Regions from separate parts of the Pseudomonas sp. MONT-RG-20F-20-E-7-02 genome, predicted to be linked through region 1. Evidence: predicted binding sites of a transcription regulator. Region 1 holds the regulator's gene; each other region holds the start of a gene.
The links. The regulator sigma-54, encoded in region 1, starts transcription at its own class of promoters, with help from an activator protein. The targets are predictions, from matches to a motif close to ANTGGCATNNANNTTGCTNT.
Positions count from the first base shown of each region.

Region 1 (7,245 bases):
TCCAGGTACAGCACGTCGCAATGAATATGCTTGGCACGTACTTCCTCGAGCAATTGCGGGAATCGCTCAAGGTGGCTTGGCAGGTTGCGGGCGTCGATTGAAACGGCAACCAGAGGTTGCGCCAGTTCAGTGTGGATCAGCGCACGTTCCGCCAGTTCCGGCAGCAGGCCTGCGGGCAGGTTGTCGATGCAATAGAAGCCGTTGTCCTCAAGAACGTTGAGGGCGGTGCTTTTACCCGAGCCAGAGCGGCCGCTGACGATGATCAAACGCATGATTACGGCCTGTTTTGTTCATCCAGGACAACCTGATAGAGCGCCTCATTGGTACTGGCACTGCGCAGTTTGTCGCGTACTTCCTTGCGGTCAAGCATGCTGGCTATCTGCCGGAGCAGTTCCAGGTGCGCATCGGTGGCAGCTTGCGGGACCAGCAGAACGAACAGCAGGTCGACCGGTGCGCCGTCGATGGCGTCGAAATCGATTTTTTCCTGCAGGTGCAAAAGTGCACTTACGGGAGCAGTACAGCCTTCCAGGCGGCAGTGAGGAATGGCGATGCCGTTACCAAAACCGGTGGAGCCCAGTTTTTCACGGTCAATCAGAGCCTTGAACACGACTTGCTCATCCAGCTCAGGCACTTCGCGGCTGATCAGGTTGGCAATGTGTTCGAGGGCTTTTTTCTTGCTGCCACCCGGCGCGTTCACGAGAGAACGGCCGGGGGTCAGGATGGTTTCAAGTTGGATCATGGGGGAGAGTTAACGACCTGTACCTTGCATCAGGTGCAGATTCTTTTCCTTATGCTTTATGAGTTGGCGGTCCAGCTTGTCGTAGAGAGCGTCAATCGCCGCGTACATATCTTCATGCTCCGCATTGGCGACGAGCTTCGCATTCGGTACGTGCAGGGTGGCCTCGATTTTCTGCTTGAGCTTATCGACCTCCATGATGACCTGCACGTTGGTGATCTTGTCAAAATGCCCCGCAAGCTTGTTCAGCTTGCTCTCGGTGTACTCACGCAGGGGCTTGGTGACTTCCAGCTGGTGTCCACTGATGTTGACTTGCATACAGCTTCTCCTTCGTTGCCAGTGCATAAAGCGGCAGGCCGGGGTGCCTGCCACTGGAACGCTATGGCCCGCCCGTCACATCAAACGCTTACGCTCGCTGGAAGGCGCGATCCCGAGGGACTCGCGGTACTTGGCGACGGTTCGACGGGCGACCTGAATGCCTTGTGCCTCCAGTAAACCAGCGATCTTACTGTCACTCAATGGCTTTTTCTGATTTTCCGCGGCAACCAGTTTTTTGATGATCGCGCGGATTGCCGTGGACGAGCATTCGCCGCCTTCGGAAGTGCTGACGTGGCTGGAGAAAAAGTATTTCAACTCATAAATACCCCGCGGGGTATGCATGAATTTCTGCGTGGTCACCCGCGAAATCGTCGATTCATGCATGCCCACCGCCTCGGCGATGTCATGCAGTACCAGCGGCTTCATGGCCTCATCGCCATATTCCAGGAAGCCGCGCTGGTGCTCGACGATCTGGGTGGCGACTTTCATCAGGGTTTCGTTGCGGCTTTGCAGGCTCTTGATGAACCAGCGCGCTTCCTGCAACTGGTTGCGCATGAAGGTGTTGTCGGCGCTGGTGTCGGCACGGCGAACAAAACCTGCGTATTGCGGGTTGACCCGCAGGCGCGGCACTGATTCCTGGTTCAACTCCACCAGCCAACGCTCGTTGTCCTTGCGCACGATCACATCGGGCACGACGTATTCAGCTTCGCTGGACTCAATCTGCGAGCCCGGGCGAGGGTTGAGGCTCTGTACCAGCTCGATGACCTGGCGCAGGTCGTCTTCCTTGAGCTTCATGCGGCGCATCAGCTGGCTGTAGTCGCGGCTGCCCAGCAGGTCGATGTAGTCGGTAACCAGGCGCTGGGCCTCAGCGAGCCAAGGGGTCTTGGCGGGCAGTTGGCGCAGTTGCAGCAGCAGGCACTCGCTGAGGGTGCGGGCGCCGATACCGGCCGGCTCGAACTGCTGGATGCGGTGCAGCACGGCTTCGATTTCGTCCAGCTCGATGTCCAGTTCCGGGTCGAAGGCCTCGAGGATTTCATCGAGGGTTTCGTCCAGATAGCCCTGGTTATTGATGCAGTCGATCAGGGTGACGGCGATCAGGCGATCGGTGTCGGACATCGGTGCCAGGTTCAGTTGCCAGAGCAAATGGCTTTGCAGGCTCTCGCCGGCGGACGTGCGGGTGGTGAAATCCCACTCGTCATCATCGTTGCTCGGCAGGCTGCTGGCGCTGGTCTGGTAGACGTCTTCCCAGGCGGTGTCCACGGGAAGCTCGTTGGGGATGCGTTCGTTCCAATCGCCTTCCTCAAGGTTATCCACCGTGGGGGCGGTTTCCTGGTAGGAGGGTTCCTGTACGTCGGGATTGGGTTTTTGCTCGATGTTATCGGCCAGCGGGTCTGCGTTATCGAAGTCGTCGCCTTCTTCCTGGCGTTCGAGCATCGGATTGGACTCCAGGGCCTCCTGGATTTCCTGTTGCAGGTCCAGGGTCGACAATTGGAGCAGGCGGATGGCCTGTTGCAGCTGCGGTGTCATCGTCAGCTGCTGGCCCATTCTCAGGACTAGCGATGGTTTCATGGCAGGGGCTTAACACCTTATTCGCCGGCGCAATGCGCCATCCACGACAGGGCGCGTGAGCGCCAAACATAAGCAAATTATATGCCTGATATCGGGGGCTTTGCCTAGAGCGCGGTAACAATAAAAAAATGGAGGTTTTTATTGACTCCCGCGCGCCTTGGCGAATGGCCAGACACCGCAGTGCTTACAGGCGGAACTCGTGGCCCAGGTACACTTCCTTGACCAGTTCGTTAGCCAGGATGGTGGCGGAATCGCCTTCGGCGATCAGCTGGCCATCGTTGACGATATAAGCCGTTTCACAGATATCGAGGGTCTCTCGGACGTTGTGGTCGGTGATCAGCACACCGATGCCCTTGGCCTTGAGGTGATGGATGATCTGCTTGATGTCGCCAACCGAGATCGGGTCGACGCCGGCAAACGGTTCGTCGAGCAGGATGAACTTCGGCGCGGTGGCAAGGGCGCGGGCGATTTCCACACGGCGACGCTCACCACCCGACAGGCTCATGCCCAGGTTGTCGCGAATGTGGTTGATGTGGAATTCCTGCAGCAGGCTTTCCAGCTCTTTGCGACGGCCGTCACGGTCGAGTTCCTTGCGGGTCTCGAGGATCGCCATGATGTTGTCGGCAACCGACAGTTTGCGGAAGATCGATGCTTCCTGGGGAAGATAGCCGATACCGGCGCGTGCACGACCGTGCATTGGCTGGTGGCTGACGTCCAGGTCGTCAATCAATACACGTCCCTGATCCGCCTGAACCAGCCCGACGATCATATAGAAGCAGGTGGTCTTGCCGGCACCGTTCGGGCCAAGCAAACCGACGATCTGGCCACTGTCGATCGACAGGCTCACGTCGCGTACGACTTGGCGGCTTTTATAGGCCTTGGCCAAGTGCTGGGCTTTCAGGGTTGCCATTAGTTCGCCTTCTTCGCAGCGGGTTTAGGCGCAGGCTGAGCCGCACCGTCTTTCTGCTTCGGCTGGATAACCATGTCGATACGCGGCTTCGGAGTGCCGATCTTCGCGCCGGTGGCGCGACCAGCCTGAGCGATCTGCTTCACGGTGTCATAGGTGATTTTCTCACCGTCTGTCGTGTTGCCATCGCTGCTCACAACCCTGGCCTGATCGATCAGGATGATACGGTTCTGCTGGGCGTGGTATTGGATGGTCTTGCCGTAGCCCTTGATCGGGGCAGGGTCGGCAGCGGCCTGCTTCTGTTCGAAGTAAGCCAGGTTGCCAACCGACGTCACCACGTCAATGTCGCCAGCGGGCGTACGCGTGAGCGTCACCGTGTTGCCGGTGATTTTCATCGAACCCTGGGTGATGATCACGCCGCCGGTGTAGGTGGCGACACCTTGTTTGTCATCCAGCTGCGCATCGTCAGCCTGAATGTGGATCGGTTGCTGGCTATCGTTCGGCAGAGCCCAGGCGCTCACGCTTCCCAGTGCTGCGCCCAGACCGAGCAAAATAGGGAGGGTTTTAACGAGCCTCATACTGTCCTCTTACGTTCGATAGCAGGTGTATCCTGCTTTCTTTCAAATACGCTTTCATTCCCTTGCCAGTCGATACACCGCCAGCGCCGTCGATTCTAACGTCTTGCTCGGTCTGCGCATATTGCTGTTGTGGGAAAACGGTCATGCGACTACTGGTAATGATGGTGTCGCGCTTCTTTTCGTCAGTGCGCGCAACGCGCACCGAGTCGATCAGTTCCACTTGAGTGCCGCCCTTGTTCACCTCACCGCGCTTGCTGGTGACGTGCCACGGGAACTCGGTGCCCCGGTAGAGGTTCAGGTCGGGATTGGTCAGCAGGCTGACGTCCGTGGCCTTGAGGTTCTCGACTTTATCAGCGGTCATTTCGTACTGAACCTTGCCATCGGGCAGGAACTGTATGGTGTGAGCGTTGATGGCGTAATAGGCGATAGCGCTATCGTCGACGGCCGCGACGGGCTTGTCGAGGAAGCGCTCCGGGCTGATATTCCAGTAGCCCACCGCCAGGAACAGCGCGGCGATGACTGCGAATAGCAGGAAGTTGCGAATCTTTTTGCTCAGCATAAAACGCTCTATAGGTAGGCGGCGTGGGCCGCTTCAAGGCTGCCCTGGGCACGCAGAATCAACTCGCAGAACTCGCGGGCAGCACCTTCACCGCCACGTGCGGCAGTAATGCCGTGGGCGTGTTCGCGAACAAACGCCGCCGCATTCGCGACGGCCATGCCCAGGCCTACCCGGCGAATCACCGGCAGGTCAGGCAGATCGTCACCCAGGTAAGCGACCTGCTCATAGCTTAGGTTGAGTTGGCCAAGAAGCTCGTCCAGAACCACCAGTTTATCCTCGCGGCCCTGATACAGGTGAGGAATCCCCAGGTTTTGTGCGCGGCGTTCCACTACCGGTGTTTTTCGACCACTGATAATGGCCGTTTGCACACCTGCCGCCATCAACATCTTGATGCCTTGGCCGTCGAGGGTGTTGAACGTCTTGAATTCACTGCCATCTTCGAGAAAGTACAGGCGGCCATCGGTCAACACGCCATCGACGTCGAAAATCGCCAGCTTGATGTTTTTGCCGCGTTGCAACAGGTCGTCGGACATTTACATCACTCCCGCACGCAGCAAGTCGTGCATATTCAGGGCGCCAATCGGGCGGTCGTCGCTATTGACCACCACCAGCGCGCCGATCTTGTGGTCTTCCATGATCTTCAGCGCTTCGGCTGCAAGCATCTCGGGGCGGGCGGTCTTGCCGTGTGGTGTCATGACCGCGTCAATCGTTGCAGTATGGATATCGATGGTGCGGTCCAGGGTGCGGCGCAGGTCGCCGTCAGTGAACACGCCGGCCAGTCGCCCGTCGGCTTCCAGGATGACGGTCATGCCCAGGCCCTTGCGGGTCATTTCCATCAGCGCGTCCTTCAGCAAGGTGCCGCGCTGCACGTGGGGTAATTCATCGCCCGAGTGCATGACGTTTTCCACTTTCAGCAGCAAGCGACGGCCGAGGGCGCCGCCTGGATGGGAGAACGCAAAATCTTCAGCGGTAAAGCCGCGGGCTTCCAGCAGTGCCACGGCCAATGCATCGCCCATGACCAGGGCGGCAGTCGTAGAGGACGTCGGCGCAAGGTTCAGCGGGCAGGCTTCGTGGTCCACGTGAACATTCAAGTTGACCTCGGCGGCCTTGGCCAGCGTCGAGTCCGGGTTGCCGGTAATGCTGATCATCTGGATGCCCAGGCGCTTGATCAGCGGCAACAGTGTCACGATTTCATTGGTGCTGCCGGAGTTCGACAGCGCCAGGATGATGTCATCCTTGGTGATCATGCCCATGTCGCCGTGGCTGGCTTCGGCCGGGTGTACGAAAAAAGCCGTGGTGCCGGTGCTTGCCAGCGTGGCGGCGATCTTGTTGCCGACGTGGCCGGATTTGCCCATGCCGACCACGACAACGCGGCCCTTGCTGGCCAGAATCATCTCGCAGGCGCGTACGAAATCCGCGTCGATATGGGCCAGTAAACCTTCTACGGCTTCAAGCTCGAGGCGGATGGTGCGTTGTGCGGATTGAATGAGGTCGCTGGATTGGCTCATGTCTGAAATCGTATAGCCTGACGAAAAGTCGGCGATTATAGCGGTAATGATCAATTCCCTCACGCAAGTTCGTCAGGCTTTATTCGGCAGTTGCCTGAGATTCGTCCTCAGCAGCGTTTTTTCCCTGTCCCGAATCTGAACGAGCGCGGTTCCGGCCTTGGGGGCGCTGCACCAGCAGTGATATAGTTCGCCGCCAGTTCGGTCCGCCCAACCCATGTTGCTAATTATTGCGCATCTGTCGCAAACGAATGTCGCAAGCGTGGTGTCTGAGTGAAAGGCTGCATCCCAAGGAGATTAGATGAGTGCCGATAACGCCTACGCGGTCGAGCTGAAGGGCCTTACCTTCAAGCGCGGGACGCGCAGCATCTTCAATAACGTCGATATTCGCATTCCCCGCGGCAAGGTCACGGGCATCATGGGGCCTTCCGGTTGCGGCAAGACCACCCTGTTGCGCCTGATGGGCATGCAATTGCGGCCTAGCGCCGGCGAAGTTTGGGTCAACGGCCAGAACCTGCCGACGCTGTCGCGCAGCGATCTTTTCGATGCGCGCAAGCATATGGGTGTGTTGTTCCAGAGCGGTGCGCTGTTCACCGACCTCGATGTTTTCGAGAACGTAGCGTTTCCGCTGCGGGTGCACACCGAGCTGTCCGACGAAATGATTCGTGACATCGTATTGCTGAAACTGCAGGCCGTCGGCCTTCGCGGCGCCATCGACCTGATGCCCGACGAATTATCCGGCGGCATGAAGCGCCGCGTTGCACTGGCGCGGGCCATCGCCCTCGATCCGCAAATCCTCATGTATGACGAGCCCTTCGTAGGCCAGGACCCGATCGCCATGGGCGTGCTGGTGCGCCTGATCCGCCTGCTCAACGATGCGTTGGGGATCACCAGTATCGTGGTGTCCCACGACCTGGCCGAAACCGCGAGCATTGCCGACTACCTTTATGTCGTCGGTGATGGTCAGGTGCTGGGGCAGGGCACGCCTGAAGAGCTGATGAACGCTGATAACCCGCGCATTCGCCAATTCATGACCGGCGATCCCGATGGCCCGGTGCCCTTTCATTTTCCGG
Region 1 is NZ_JAKNQN010000007.1:232,386-239,630, forward strand. Features, by position in the region: gene rapZ (RNase adapter RapZ) at 1-272, opposite strand, end outside; gene ptsN (PTS IIA-like nitrogen regulatory protein PtsN) at 275-739, opposite strand; gene raiA (ribosome-associated translation inhibitor RaiA) at 749-1,054, opposite strand; gene L8I05_RS21185 (RNA polymerase factor sigma-54) at 1,130-2,623, opposite strand; gene lptB (LPS export ABC transporter ATP-binding protein) at 2,808-3,533, opposite strand; gene lptA (lipopolysaccharide transport periplasmic protein LptA) at 3,533-4,108, opposite strand; gene lptC (LPS export ABC transporter periplasmic protein LptC) at 4,095-4,667, opposite strand; gene L8I05_RS21205 (HAD family hydrolase) at 4,676-5,200, opposite strand; gene L8I05_RS21210 (KpsF/GutQ family sugar-phosphate isomerase) at 5,201-6,175, opposite strand; gene L8I05_RS21215 (ATP-binding cassette domain-containing protein) at 6,474-7,245, shown strand, end outside.

Region 2 (7,245 bases), on a different contig from region 1:
ATCTGGAACGGGCCTTCACGGTCAACTTTTGGCGCTGGTACGTTGTCGACGATCGACTGGTACAGCGGGGTCATGTCTTCAGCCATGTCGGTGTGTTCCAGACCGGCAATGCCGTTCAGGGCCGAGGCGTAGACGACTTTGAAATCCAGCTGTTCTTCGGTAGCACCCAGGTTGTCGAACAGGTCGAAGATCTGGTCCAGAACCCAGTCCGGACGTGCGCCTGGACGGTCAACCTTGTTGATGCACACGATCGGACGCAGGCCGGCTTCGAAAGCCTTCTTGGTCACGAAACGGGTTTGCGGCATAGGGCCGTCTTGGGCATCAACCAGCAGCAGAACGGAGTCAACCATCGACATTACGCGTTCAACTTCGCCGCCGAAGTCGGCGTGGCCCGGGGTATCCACGATGTTGATGTGGTAGCCGTTCCAGTTGATGGCGGTGTTTTTAGCCAGGATGGTAATACCGCGCTCTTTTTCCTGGTCGTTGGAGTCCATCACGCGCTCGTCGTTGAGCTCGTTGCGCTCCAGGGTGCCGGATTGACGCAAGAGTTTGTCTACCAGGGTGGTTTTACCATGGTCAACGTGAGCAATGATGGCGATGTTACGTAGATTTTCGATCACTTGTGTATCTCGATCAGAGGATTCGGTGTGCTGACAGGTCGTGGCAGCGATTAACAGTAGAGTCAGGCCTTGCCGTTACAGCTTGACGGCAGAGTCGGGGGGCCGGTGACGCAGGCCACAGGCAAACAGCCCCGGGCTCTTAGCTCGGTCGATAAACGCGCACATTGGCATGCCCCTCACTGAGCAAATGGTGGGCATGCAGGCGACTCATCACGCCTTTGTCGCAATACAGCAGGTACTGACGGCTGTTATCCAGTTCCTTGAAACGCGCGTTCAATGCATAGAACGGCAGCGTTTGCACGTCGATGCCAGCGATTTCCAGTGGCTCATCTTCAGCGGCATCCGGGTGACGGATGTCGACGACGATCTGGCCGGCCAGGGCTTCGCTGACTTCTTCGATTTGCACGTCTTGGCCCAATTCGTCGATTACGCGATCGATCGGCACCATTTTGGCGTTCTCGAGCGCACGCTCCAGAATCGCCATGTCGAACTGTTGTTCTTCGTACTCCACGCGGTTGCGCTTGGCGTGGGTCTTGGGGTTCACCGAAATGACCCCGCAATATTCAGGCATGTGCTTGGCGAAATCCGCCGTGCCGATTTCTTCGGCCAGGTCGATGATGTCCTGCTTGTGACTGGCGATCAGCGGGCGCAGCACCAGCTTTTCGGTCACGCAGTCGATCAGCGACAGGTTCGGCAGCGTCTGGCTGGACACCTGGGAGATCGCTTCACCGGTCACCAGTGCGTCAATCTGCAACTGATCGGCGATTCGGGACGCAGCGCGCAACATCATACGCTTCAATACCACGCCCATATGACTGTTATCGACTTTACCGAGAATTTCGCCGAGCACTTCCTCGAACGGCACGCTTACGAATAGCACGCGTTGGGAGCTGCCGTACTTCTTCCAGATAAAGTGCGCGACTTCCATCACGCCCAATTCGTGTGCACGCCCGCCCAGGTTAAAGAAGCAGAAGTGGCTCATCAGGCCGCGGCGCATGATCTGGTAGGCCGCCACGGTGGAATCGAAACCGCCGGACATGAGAACCAGGGTCTGTTCCAGCGCGCCCAGCGGGTAGCCGCCGATGCTGTTGTGCTGGCTGTGGATCACAAACAACCGTTGGTCGCGAATTTCCATGCGCACTTCAATTTGCGGCGCTTTCAGGGAAATTCCGGCGGCGCCGCACTCGCGACGCAGCTTGCTGCCGACGTATTTCTCGACGTCCATGGAGCTGAAGGTGTGCTTGCCGGCGCGCTTGCAGCGCACCGAAAAAATCTTGCCTTCAAGCTCGCTGCCGTAGTGCAGTTTGCACTTTTCGGTGATGTCGTCGAAGTCGCCCAGCGGGTACTCATCCACCTGCAGGAAATGCGCGATGCCCGGCATGCAGCTCAGGCGCTCGGTCATGTCCTTCAAGGCTTTGGCGTCGGTAATACGGGTTTCCAGCTCGAGATTGTCCCACACGCCGTTCACCACCACAGCCGGGTCCAGGTCTCGGAGCACGGCACGGATGTTCTTGGCCAACTGACGGATGAAACGCGTCCGTACCGGTCGGCTTTTGATGGTGATCTCGGGGAAGACTTTAACGATTAATTTCATGGAAACAGCGCGCGCCGGGCCTGCTGAAAAAGGGGGGCGCGGATTATAGCGGAAATCGCTCAAGGTTTAACCAGTTAATATGCATTGCGCTCTGCACGCACCAAAACGGGTCATTCACTTAAATTAACGCTACATTGCAGTGCGTTATTTATTCCGCTTCAGCGGATTGCACCGTTATAGGGGCCATTTTGAAGCAAAAAGGCCATGTTGGCGCACTGGCATGCAATTTGCTCTCTTGTGAGGCAGGTTGCCTTGGTCGAGTATTCGCGCCGGCATCACCCACATTCTAAGGGCTAACTCCACTACCCCAGCCCGAAGCCACCCGGAGGACACCATGTCGAAGTCGGTTCAACTCATCAAAGATCATGACGTTAAATGGATTGATCTGCGCTTCACGGACACTAAAGGTACTCAGCACCACGTGACCATGCCGGCTCGCGACGCGCTGGATGATGCTTTCTTCGAAGAAGGCAAAATGTTCGACGGTTCCTCCATTGCTGGCTGGAAAGGCATCGAAGCCTCCGACATGATCCTGATGCCGGACGACAGCACTGCCGTTCTCGACCCGTTCACCGAAGACCCAACCCTGATCATCGTCTGCGACGTGATCGAGCCTTCAACCATGCAAGGCTACGATCGCGACCCACGTGCGATCGCCAAGCGTGCCGAGGAATACCTGAAGTCGACCGGCATCGGCGACACCGTATTCGTAGGCCCGGAGCCAGAATTCTTCATCTTTGATTCGGTCAAGTTCAAGTCCGACATCTCCGGCTCCATGTTCAAAATCTTCTCCGAACAAGGTTCGTGGATGTCCGACCAGGACATCGAAGGCGGCAACAAAGGCCACCGTCCAGGTATCAAAGGCGGCTACTTCCCGGTTCCTCCGTTCGACCACGACCACGAAATCCGTACCTCCATGTGCAACGCCATGGAAGAAATGGGCCTGGTCATCGAAGTTCACCACCACGAAGTGGCGACTGCCGGCCAGAACGAAATCGGTGTGAAGTTCAACACCTTGGTTGCCAAGGCTGACGAAGTTCAGACCCTGAAGTACTGCGTACACAACGTGGCTGATGCCTACGGCCGTACCGCTACCTTCATGCCTAAGCCACTGTACGGCGATAACGGTTCGGGTATGCACGTTCACCTGTCCATCGCCAAAGAAGGCAAGAACACCTTCGCTGGCGAAGGTTATGCCGGCCTGTCCGACACCGCCCTGTACTTCATCGGCGGTATCATCAAGCACGGTAAGGCCCTGAACGGCTTCACCAACCCGTCGACCAACTCCTACAAGCGTCTGGTCCCAGGCTTCGAAGCTCCGGTAATGCTGGCCTACTCGGCTCGCAACCGTTCCGCCTCGATCCGTATTCCTTACGTGTCCAGCCCTCGTGCTCGCCGTATCGAAGCGCGCTTCCCGGATCCAGCAGCCAACCCATACCTGGCCTTCGCTGCCCTGGTAATGGCCGGCCTGGACGGTATCCAGAACAAGATCCACCCTGGCGACGCCGCCGACAAAAACTTGTACGACCTGCCGCCTGAAGAGGCCAAAGAGATCCCACAAGTGTGCGGCAGCCTGAAAGAAGCCCTGGAAGAGCTGGACAAGGGCCGTGCGTTCCTGACCAAAGGCGGCGTATTCAGCGACGACTTCATCGATGCCTACATCGAGCTGAAAAGCGAAGAAGAAATCAAAGTACGCACCTTCGTACACCCACTGGAATACGAGCTGTACTACAGCTGCTGATCCGGTAGCGCTGCTTATCGCGGCGTAACGAAAAAGACCTCCTTCGGGAGGTCTTTTTTTTGCCTGGGGTTTGTGCAAACTCACTGCATCGGGCGTGCAAATCCTATTTAAAATGTGGGAGCGGGCTTGCCCGCGATAGCACAGTAACAGCCGCCCGGTGTATTGCTGACACACCGTCATCGCGGGCAAGCCCGCTCCCACAGGAGATCACCCTTGAAGTTTGGATTTGTATTCGCCCTGCTGTTCGTCAGCGCCAGTGCCAGCGCCGCACCGCCCACCCTCGCGCCGTTGCTCGACAGCATCGCCGAGCGCCTGGCCATCGCCGACGAGGTCGCATTGAGCAAATGGGACAGCCACAAGGCCGTGGAAGATCGCCCTCGTGAACAGGCTGTGATCGCCAGCGTGAGAGCCCAGGCACCGAGCTACAAAGTGGCGCCTGACGCGGCGGAGCAGTTCTTCAGTGCGCAGATTGAAGCGAACAAATTGGTGCAATACACCCGGCTGTCGGACTGGCACTTCACCGGCAAGGCACCCGACACCCCGCGCCCGGATCTGGTCGGCAAGATTCGCCCCCAATTGGACCAACTGCAAAAGCGCCTGCTACAGCAACTGGCGGACTTCAGCCCCGAACGCAGCAACCCGCAGTGCCCTCAATGGTTGGCGCAGGCCGTACACGAACCGCTTCGCGACCCGCTGGCCCAAATCGCCATGGCCCGTGCCACAGCCGAGCTGTGCATCTATACGCCTTGACCGACCTGGGCCTGCTTCATTGAAGGCCCATTCCCAGTATTCGTGTTAAACCGCAGAAATGTCTGATACTTCCCAGGGAGTCGAGCTTCTACGATGCAGCGTCCAGCCGCCAGCCGCCGACGTACTTCGCGATGACTCTCAACTGCCAGCTCCTGTGTTCACTGACGCTCGCAATCAGCCAGCTGACCGAAGTACAACCTGCACTCGACTCCGCCTCCGACGCCGAGCCCCACGCCTGGACGGTGGAGACACCCTATCCGGACAGTACGATAATCAACGCCAGAATCACTGGCACAGCCACTCACGCACAAAAAACCAGCATCGCAATCCTGCAAGTCGCCTGCTACAGCTCCCCCTCTCGCCCGATGATTTCGCTGCTGACCCACACCGATAAATTGCGCTTCAACCCCAATATTTACGAAGGCCCGGACGCTCGATCCTCAGGACCACTCAGCCTTACCACCGGCACCCTCCCTGCACGAACTTACCGTGTAAACGGCTACTACAGCGCAGAACCCACCCAGCAGCATGGCGTACTGTTTAAATTCACCATGCCCGCCAATCGCCAAGAACTTCGCGAGTGGATCGCCAACAACACGCACGGCCAACTGATCAAGATGACGTTGCCTTCAGCAATCCCCGGCGACTCGCCGCTGACCGCAGAGTTCGTCCTCCCCCAAAACAGCACTGGCCTGCACGAGATCGTCAAATCCTGCCTGAACAACCGCAAAAACACGCCTAAAAAACCTTCCTGAACAAAGCGCGCAAAACTGCACTATATTGGTGCATTAGGCCGCACCCTTCCCAACCAAACAGCCCATTTTGGTTCGAATCTTCCCGAGCACGCTGGCAGAACGCCACAGTTTCGAGCCTTAAACCCCTGTTTCAGGGCTTTAACGCTTCTTTTCGGAGCTTTGGTTTGGTTTTTGCATTTTCCTTGTATCAGCGTGTGCCTCAAGCCCGCGCCTTGCTCCAAAAGAGGTCCTGATGACCATCAGCGATGCACTGCACCGATTGTTACTCGACAACCTGACCACCGCGACCATATTGCTCAACGACGACCTGCGTCTTGAGTACATGAACCCGGCGGCGGAGATGCTCCTGGCTATCAGCGGCCAGCGCAGCCATGGGCAGTTCATCAGCGAATTGTTCACCGAGTCGGCCGAAGCCTTGAGCTCGTTGCGTCAGGCGGTGGAGCAGGCTCACCCGTTCACCAAGCGCGAAGCGATGCTCACTGCCCTCACCGGCCAGACGCTGACCGTCGACTACGCCGTAACCCCGATCCTGAGCAACGGCGCGACCTTGCTGCTGCTCGAAGTACACCCGCGCGACCGCCTGCTGCGCATCACCAAAGAAGAGGCGCAGCTGTCCAAGCAGGAAACCAGCAAGATGCTGGTGCGCGGCCTGGCCCATGAGATCAAGAACCCCTTGGGCGGGATTCGCGGCGCGGCGCAACTGCTGGCCCGCGAGCTGCCGGACGAGAACCTCAAGGACTACACCAACGTCATCATTGAGGAAGCCGACCGCCTGCGTAACTTGGTGGACCGCATGCTTGGCTCCAACAAGTTGCCGTCGCTGGCGATGACCAACGTGCACGAGGTGCTGGAGCGCGTTTGCCAGTTGGTGGAAGCCGAAAGCCAAGGCTGCATCACCCTGGTGCGCGATTACGACCCGAGCATTCCCGACGTGCTGATCGACCGCGAGCAGATGATCCAGGCGGTGCTCAATATCGTGCGCAACGCCATGCAGGCCATCAGCAGCCAGAACGAGTTGCGCCTGGGCCGCATCAGCCTGCGCACCCGCGCCCTGCGCCAGTTCACCATCGGCCACGTGCGCCATCGCCTGGTGACCAAGGTCGAGATCATCGACAACGGCCCGGGCATTCCTGCAGAGCTGCAGGAAACCATCTTTTTTCCCATGGTCAGCGGCCGTCCGGACGGTACCGGGCTGGGCCTGGCCATTACCCAGAACATCATCAGCCAGCACCAGGGTCTGATCGAATGTGAAAGCCATCCCGGCCACACCACGTTCTCGATCTTTCTGCCTCTGGAACAAGGAGCCCCATCGACATGAGCCGTAGTGAAACCGTCTGGATCGTCGATGACGACCGTTCTATCCGCTGGGTCCTCGAGAAAGCCTTGCAACAGGAAGGCATGACCACCCAGAGCTTCGACAGCGCCGACGGGGTGATGAGCCGCCTGGCACGCCAGCAGCCGGACGTGATCATCTCCGACATCCGCATGCCCGGCGCCAGTGGCCTGGACTTGCTGGCGCGCATCCGCGAACAGCACCCGCGCCTGCCGGTGATCATCATGACTGCGCACTCGGACCTGGACAGCGCTGTCGCGTCCTACCAGGGCGGCGCCTTTGAATACCTGCCCAAGCCCTTCGACGTGGACGAGGCGGTGGCGCTGGTCAAGCGCGCCAACCAGCACGCCCAGGAACAGCAGAACCAGGAAGCCCCGCCGGCCCTGACGCGCACCCCGGAAATCATCGGCGAAGCGCCGGCGATGCAGGAAGTGTTTCGCGCCATTGGCCGC
Region 2 is NZ_JAKNQN010000005.1:227,057-234,301, reverse strand. Features, by position in the region: gene typA (translational GTPase TypA) at 1-620, opposite strand, end outside; gene thiI (tRNA uracil 4-sulfurtransferase ThiI) at 760-2,214, opposite strand; gene glnA (glutamate--ammonia ligase) at 2,549-3,955, shown strand; gene L8I05_RS16775 (chorismate mutase) at 4,169-4,705, shown strand; gene L8I05_RS16770 (hypothetical protein) at 4,837-5,460, shown strand; gene glnL (nitrogen regulation protein NR(II)) at 5,693-6,778, shown strand; gene ntrC (nitrogen regulation protein NR(I)) at 6,775-7,245, shown strand, end outside.
Region 2: the regulator sigma-54 is predicted to act here: its motif matches at 2,429-2,448, upstream of glnA (glutamate--ammonia ligase).

Region 3 (7,245 bases), on a different contig from region 1:
TGGCGTTGATGTTTTCCCACATGTCGGCGGTGATTCGCCCACGCACCGCATGGGCGCTGGCCCGCGCGGCACCCAGGCAACTGTAGATGCTGGCCGGGTTGGCCGCGTCCAGCGCGAAAAAGTGCAGCAGGCGCTCGGCGTGCAGTTCGCCGTGGCGCTCGTGGTAATCATCGAGGGTGCCGGTGATCAGCAGCGGCATCGCCAACTCATGCAAGCCGTCACCGCGTCCGTCCTGGGGCATCAGCGACAGCGAGTAGCTGACATCGAGCATGCGCGCGAGGTTTTCCGCGCGTTCCAGATAGCGCGACATCCAGTACAAATCCGAGGCAGTTCTACTCAACATGGCATCAGTCCTCCACCACCCATGTGTCTTTGGTGCCGCCGCCCTGGGACGAGTTGACCACCAGCGAGCCTTCACGCAGGGCCACGCGGGTCAAGCCGCCGGGGACCACACGGGTTTCCTTGCCGGATAACACGAACGGTCGCAGGTCGATATGGCGCGGCGCAATGCCGTTTTCGACGAAGGTCGGGCAGGTGGATAAACACAGCGTCGGTTGCGCGATGTAGGCGTGGGGCTTGGCCTTGATGCGGGCGCGAAAGGCTTCGATTTCGGCTTTGGTGGACGCCGGGCCCACCAGCATGCCGTAGCCGCCGGAGCCCTGGGTTTCCTTGACGACCAGCTCGGGCAGGTTGGCCAACACGTGGGACAGCTCGTCAGGCTTGCGGCATTGGAACGTAGGCACGTTCTTCAGGATCGGCTCTTCATCCAGGTAAAAACGGATCATCTCGGTGACGAATGGGTACACCGACTTGTCATCCGCCACCCCGGTGCCAATCGCGTTGGCCAGCACCACATTGCCGGAGCGATACGCCGCGAGCAGGCCGGGCACGCCGAGCATGGAATCCGGGTTGAAGGCCAGCGGGTCGAGGAACGCGTCGTCGAGGCGGCGGTAGATCACGTCGACAGCCTTGGGGCCGTCGGTGGTGCGCATGAATACGCGGTCGTCGCGCACGAACAGGTCGGCGCCTTCCACCAGTTCCACGCCCATTTCGCGAGCGAGAAACGCATGCTCGAAGAACGCGCTATTGAAGCGCCCAGGTGTGAGCACCACCACGCTGGGGTTATCCAGCGGGCTTGAGCTTTTCAAGGTGTCGAGCAGCAGGTTGGGGTAATGGTCGATGGGTGCTATGCGCTGGGCGGCGAACAGTTCGGGGAACAGGCGCATCATCATCTTGCGGTCTTCGAGCATGTAGCTGACGCCGCTCGGCGTGCGCAGGTTGTCTTCCAGCACGTAGTAAGTGCCGTCGCCATCGCGTACGAGGTCGACCCCGGAGATGTGGGAATACAGATCGCGGTGCAGGTTCAGGCCCTGCATGGCCAGTTGGTACTGCTCGTTGGCCAGCACTTGTTCCGCGGGGATAATCCCGGCCTTGATGATGCGCTGCTCGTGATACAGGTCGGCGAGAAACATGTTCAGCGCCTTGACGCGTTGGATGCAGCCGCGCTCGACGATCCGCCATTCACTCGCCGGAATGCTGCGCGGGATGGTGTCAAAGGGGATCAGGCGCTCGGTGCCCTGCTCGTCCCCGTAAAGGGTGAAGGTGATCCCGGCGCGGTGGAACAGCAAATCGGCCTCACGCCGGCGCTGGGCCAGCAGCTCGGCCGGCGTATCGGCCAACCAGCGGGCGAACTCGCGGTAATGGGGGCGGACCAGACCTGCCCCGTCGTACATTTCATCGTAATAAGTGCGGATCATGCCGTACTCCTTGTCACCCGGGCGCTAGAACCATCGCAAGGCCCGTGCCAGCGGCATAAACACTTAAAAATCAGTGAGTTGAATTAACCCCGGAATCTAGCTGCACCGTCCTGGTGCGCAGAATGCCCGGCGTCATGTCCCGCGCTTCATCACAATGCGGGCTTTGACTATCAACAGCATAGCCAGAGTTGATTTCACTGCTCGCCTGCCCCTGCGGATAATCACTCCCATCTGCTGAACAGGATGCGTCCTACAGCTTCAGCGAACCGCTCTTCCCTTTGGCCACCCTCTTTGGGTGGCTTTTTTTTGGTGCAGGAACCTGCGACGCAAGTTCCGCGAATATTCCTGGCGCACAAACAAAATCGGCCGACCCAAAAGGTCAGCCGATACGCTGTGTTGCTCATAAAGTGCCGCTACATGGGTAACCCACGCACCTCCTGCTTGACGCCCCATCCCTCGATGATCCCGCCCAAAGGCTCGACCACCGCTTCAAAGTCTTGCTCGAAGTCTCCTATGCCGTCGTAGGTTGCGAACATGATTTTGCTCAGTTCCAGGTACCAGGCGCCATCATCGCGCGCGCTGACCTGGGCATTCAGGGATTCCCCACGAAATCGACCCGCAGCCCTGCGCGCCCGTTCCTCATCCGGGAAAATGGCGTAGAACTCAATGGGGTGAAAACGTGAGAAGTCAAAACCGCCTTCTTTCATGCGGCGCAGTACGTTGGTGCTGATGTCTTCTTGATAGGCTGTGCTCATGAAACGTCCTCCTCAAACTGATGGATAGACTTTCCGTGCTTCCCGAAGACCGCGCCCTGCTGGCGCGGGTGCTACGGCATTAACGTCACTGCGGGAAAACAAGCATGTAGCTGACAAGACCAGACCTTAGCGATTCATTCGCTGATCTCACTTGCAGAGTAGCGCGAAGCTATCACCTCCACCAGAGGCGCTTGAATGACATACAGGGAATGTTCAGGCGGCGGGCGAGATGTCGAGGATTTGAATGCTGTTCTGGTCTTTGAGAATCTTGACCGTAGGCTCGGGTTTACGGCCCTCAAGGTCATTGAGGTCGAGCTCGGCAGCCACGGGCACGAGCTTGTTACGAATCATGTGTGCCGCATCTTCGAGGCTGGGCTTGTGATCGCAGGTGAACTGCTCGACGGACTGTACGCCGTGATCATCAACGAAGGTAATTTGCCACATTTGCATCGGTGCCTCCTCGATAAAACCCGTGTGTGGGCTTACAACTATCTGGACCTTGAGGGCTCGGCAAACGTTCCACTCAAGTCAGGAGGCACCCGATTAACTGCGGTTATTTTTCAGCGTGTTCTTTCAACGCTTTCAAGGTGTTGAACGGCGCGTCCACCACAAACTTGTTGGCCAACCACGACGGCACGCTGCCACCTGGCTCGGTGTGCACCTGGTAGGTCACTTCGGTCTGGTTGTCGCCTTTGGGCACCAGCTTCCAATAGCCATCTACCTGGGCCACGCGCACGTAGCCTTTGACTTCCGGCTGGTAGGTCGGCACTTCCAGCAGTTTACGGGTCACGGTGCCGTCAGCCGCCTTGGACGTGGTGATCTCAAGGATCGAGTCGCGGTCGGTCACAGGGAACGGTGCCTTGAACTGGGTGTAGGTCCAGCTCTTGTCACCTTCGGTCTTGAGCAGTTTTTGCGATTTGCATTCGTGGATCCAGGAGCAGGCACCGGCCACGTCTTCCTGCAGGGCCTGGATCTTGGCGACCGGCGCCTTGATCACGGTCACGCCGCGATACGCCTTGTACTTGGAGCCGGCAATTTCGCTCAGGGACACCTTGATACCGTCTTCGTCCTTGGCGACTTGCCAATCCTCAGCCTGGGCAGTGGCAGCAAACAACACTGTAAAACCGCACAACACAGCCATTCGTTTCAGCGAACCCATCGTTGTATTCCTTATTGTTGAAGTTCTGATAGTAAAGCCCATCAAGCCGCCGTCATCTGCTCCCACCAACCGATCAACCGGATCGCATCGGCCTGGTCGGTGCCACAGACATCCGGATCCGCCTTGAAATCACTGCACACCGCTGGGCGTTCCGGTTGGCCAAACAGCTGGCATAGCTGTTCAACCGACAGGTGCAGGCAGCGTTCGCCCGCCGGTTTGCCGTTAGGCATTCCAGGTAATGGCGAACTGATGGAGGGGGCGATGCAGCATGCGCCACAGCCTTCACGGCATTTCATGACCAGCAGGTCCTCGACGACTCAATAGGGATGGCCGGGCTAGAGTACGCCCTTAAACAGTCGTTTTAAAATGGTCTAACAGGGGTTTTTCACACAAAAAAAAAGTGACTGACCAGTCTGCGACAGATGGTCAGTGGGCAACGTCACCTTTGCGGAAAAATTTATTGCTTGAATTCGAAGTCCAGCGCCGCGCCTTCCACGTCGCGGCGCTCCTCGTTGCGCAGTTGCAGCTTCATCTCATTGCTGAGCAGGCGACCGTTGATCTGGAACGCACTGTTGTCGGCGGGCTTTTCACCAAACATCGGCGGCAGCAAGGGCACGCTCTTGGGTTTGGGCATGGTACCGATGGGTTGCAAGTGCCTGACCATTTCCGACGGCAGGGACAAGTCCAACTGTGCCGATGGCAGTTTGGTCTGGGTCACTTCATGGGCGGATTTGGATTTGCTCGCAATCGGTGCGCGCTTTTTAACGGTGGCGGCTTTCTTCTTGGTCGCCGGGGCTTTTTTAGCCGGGGCCGGCTTTTTCGCGGCAGTTTTCTGCGCGGCATTGGCGGCGGGCTTGTTTTCAGCCACAGGGGCTGCCGCCAGCACCGTGCCAACATTGCACAGGCTTAACAGGCCAATCACCACAGCAGCGCGAAAAATAGAGGTCATATCGCCAACAGCATTAACGGCAGAGGGCCATATGCTCGCTTTTTGTGCGCGGCCTGACAAGTCTGGTGAAAAGCCCGCTACCGTTAATGTCCCCTTTAGACGCCTCAACCGACACTATAAAAGTCCGGCTGCGGTTTCCTGACACAGCTGGCTGGCCAGCATCCCCAACGTCATCAGCGCCCGCTCTGCCTCGCGGTTCCACGGCGTACCGCAATTGAGGCGAATACAGTGGTTGAACTGTTCCGTATTACTGAAAATCACCCCCGGTGCGATGCTGATGCCCTGCTGCAATGCGCGTACGTGCAGTTCCTGGGTATTGACCCGTCCGGGCAAACTGACCCACAAGATGAAGCCGCCGGTCGGGCGAGTCATCTGTGTGCCTTCCGGGAAGTATTGCTGCACCGCCAATTGGAAGGCGCTGAGATTCTTGCGGTATTCCTGACGGATGTAACGAAGATGGCGGTCGTAACCGCCGTTCTCCAGGTAAGCCGCAACCCCCATCTGGGTCACGCTGCAGGCCGAGTGGGTGCTGAACATCTGCAGCCGCTGGATTTCCTGCTGGTATTTGCCGGCGATCATCCAGCCGATGCGCACACCGGGAGACAGGGTCTTGGAAAAGCTCGAGCAGTAGATCACCCGGTCGAGGCGGTCGTAGGCTTTCAGGGCCTTGGTGCGGCCCAGTTCGAACATCAGCTCGCCGTAGATATCGTCCTCGACAATCTGGATATCGAAATCCGAAGCCAGGCGCAGCAACTGTTTCTGGCGTTCCTCGGGCATGGTTGCGCCCAACGGATTGCTCAAACGCGTGGTCAGCACCAAGGCCTTGATCGACCATTGGTTGGCCGCCAGTTGCAGGGCCTCAAGGCTCATGCCGGTGGACGGGTCGCTGGGGATCTCGATGACTTTGAGGCCCAGCAGGTCAGCCAGTTGCAGCAAGCCGTAATAGGTCGGTGATTCGGCGGCGATCAAATCGCCTGGGCGGGTCAGCACGCGCAGCGACATCTGCAACGCATCGACGCAGCCGTGGGTGATCACCACTTCGGAGGGGTCCACCACCACGCCGGCGTCGCGCATGCGAATCGCCACCTGGCGGCGCAGCGGCTCAAAACCGGGGCTGAACATGTAGCTGAATGCCCGTGGGCTCTGGAAGCGCGTGACCTTGGCCAGTTGCTGGTGCAGCGCACGTACCGGCAGGTAATCCACACTCGGCACGGCGGCGCCCAACGGGAATACGCCTTCGCGGCGTGACTCGACCAATACCTGCTGGATGATGCTGCTGCGGGTGACCAACCCCGGGCGCTCGACCCGCGCGATGTCCGGCGTCGGCGCCGTCAGCGCCGGGGTCTGGTGCACGTAGTAACCCGACTGCGGCCGCGCCCGGATCAGCCCCTGGTCTTCCAGGTTGGCGTAGGCCTGCAACACCGTCGCGTGGCTGACGTTGAGCTGGGAGCTCATCTTGCGCACCGAAGGCACACGCTCGCCGGGTTGATAGACACCACGACGGATGTCCTCAGCCAGTTGCTGGGCGATACGTTGGTAGAGCAACAGATTGGTCATGACGCAGCACTCGATTTCACGGGTATTTTATTTTTGTGTGAAACATACCGGCACAGTTTAGAAGTGTACGGGGACAGTTGCGAGAATAGTCGAGCGCGGGCGGCAGTGATAGAAAAAACTGTGAGGGTGTTGAACATGAAAAACCCGATCAGCGATCGGGTTGGCTTTGGGTGGGAGCTGGCTCGCCTGCGATGCAGGCACCTCGGTGTTTCTGGCTAACCGGGGTGATGCTACCGCAGGCAAGCCAGCTCCCACAGGGGCCTGCGTTGGACCTTAGCGGGCAGCGCCTAGCTGGCCCTTGTCGTCGGAGAACACAATTTCCACCCGGCGGTTCTGCGCGCGGCCACGTTCCGAGGCGTTGGCTTCCACCGGGTACTGGTCGCCATAGCCTTCGACCTGGATACGTTTTTCATCGATGCCCAAATCCATCAGCACATCGGCCACCGATTGCGCACGGTCGCGGGACAGTTTGAGGTTTTCCTGCTCGCCACCGGTGTTGTCGGTGTAGCCCTCGATGCGCACAACGCGCTTGGGGTTCAGTTGCAGGAACTGCACAATCTTCAGCACTGTGCGGTTGGCCGAGTTTTGCAACTGCGCCTCACCTGTGTCGAACAGCACATCGCCCAGGGTCATCACCAGGCCGCGATCGGTCTGGGTGGTGGTCAGGCTGGCGATTTGCTCTTCGAGCCACTTGCCCTGTTGCTGCACGCTGGCCAGTTTATTTTCGCGCAGAGCCAATTGCAGGCGCTGGCGCTCCAGTTCGAGCTTGGTGCCGCGCTCGGCGTTGAGCCCCTGCTCGGTATGTTCGCGGGCGATCGCGCTGTAACGCTGGCTCAGGTAGGCGTAATGCACCACGTCGGCGCCGCTGCCCCAGTAGCTCGACAAGCGATCGGCACGGGCCAGGGACTCACCGGCGCGAATCACATCCTTGGGCGCGAAGCGCAGCACATTGGCGTCTTCCTTGACCTTCTGGAAGTCGGTGCCGGCCTGTTGCAACGCCTGCTCGCTGTTCGGCTGGCTCGCGCAACCGCCCAAGGCGGCGCTGCCCAGCAGCAACACACAGCTCAA
Region 3 is NZ_JAKNQN010000001.1:102,465-109,709, reverse strand. Features, by position in the region: gene L8I05_RS00535 (alpha-E domain-containing protein) at 1-343, opposite strand, end outside; gene L8I05_RS00530 (circularly permuted type 2 ATP-grasp protein) at 348-1,757, opposite strand; gene L8I05_RS00525 (ribonuclease E inhibitor RraB) at 2,171-2,512, opposite strand; gene L8I05_RS00520 (hypothetical protein) at 2,726-2,962, opposite strand; gene L8I05_RS00515 (START domain-containing protein) at 3,066-3,671, opposite strand; gene L8I05_RS00510 (YkgJ family cysteine cluster protein) at 3,713-3,967, opposite strand; gene L8I05_RS00505 (translation initiation factor 2) at 4,129-4,620, opposite strand; gene L8I05_RS00500 (PLP-dependent aminotransferase family protein) at 4,735-6,177, opposite strand; gene L8I05_RS00495 (OmpA family protein) at 6,451-7,245, opposite strand, start outside.
Region 3: the regulator sigma-54 is predicted to act here: its motif matches at 1,790-1,809, upstream of L8I05_RS00530 (circularly permuted type 2 ATP-grasp protein).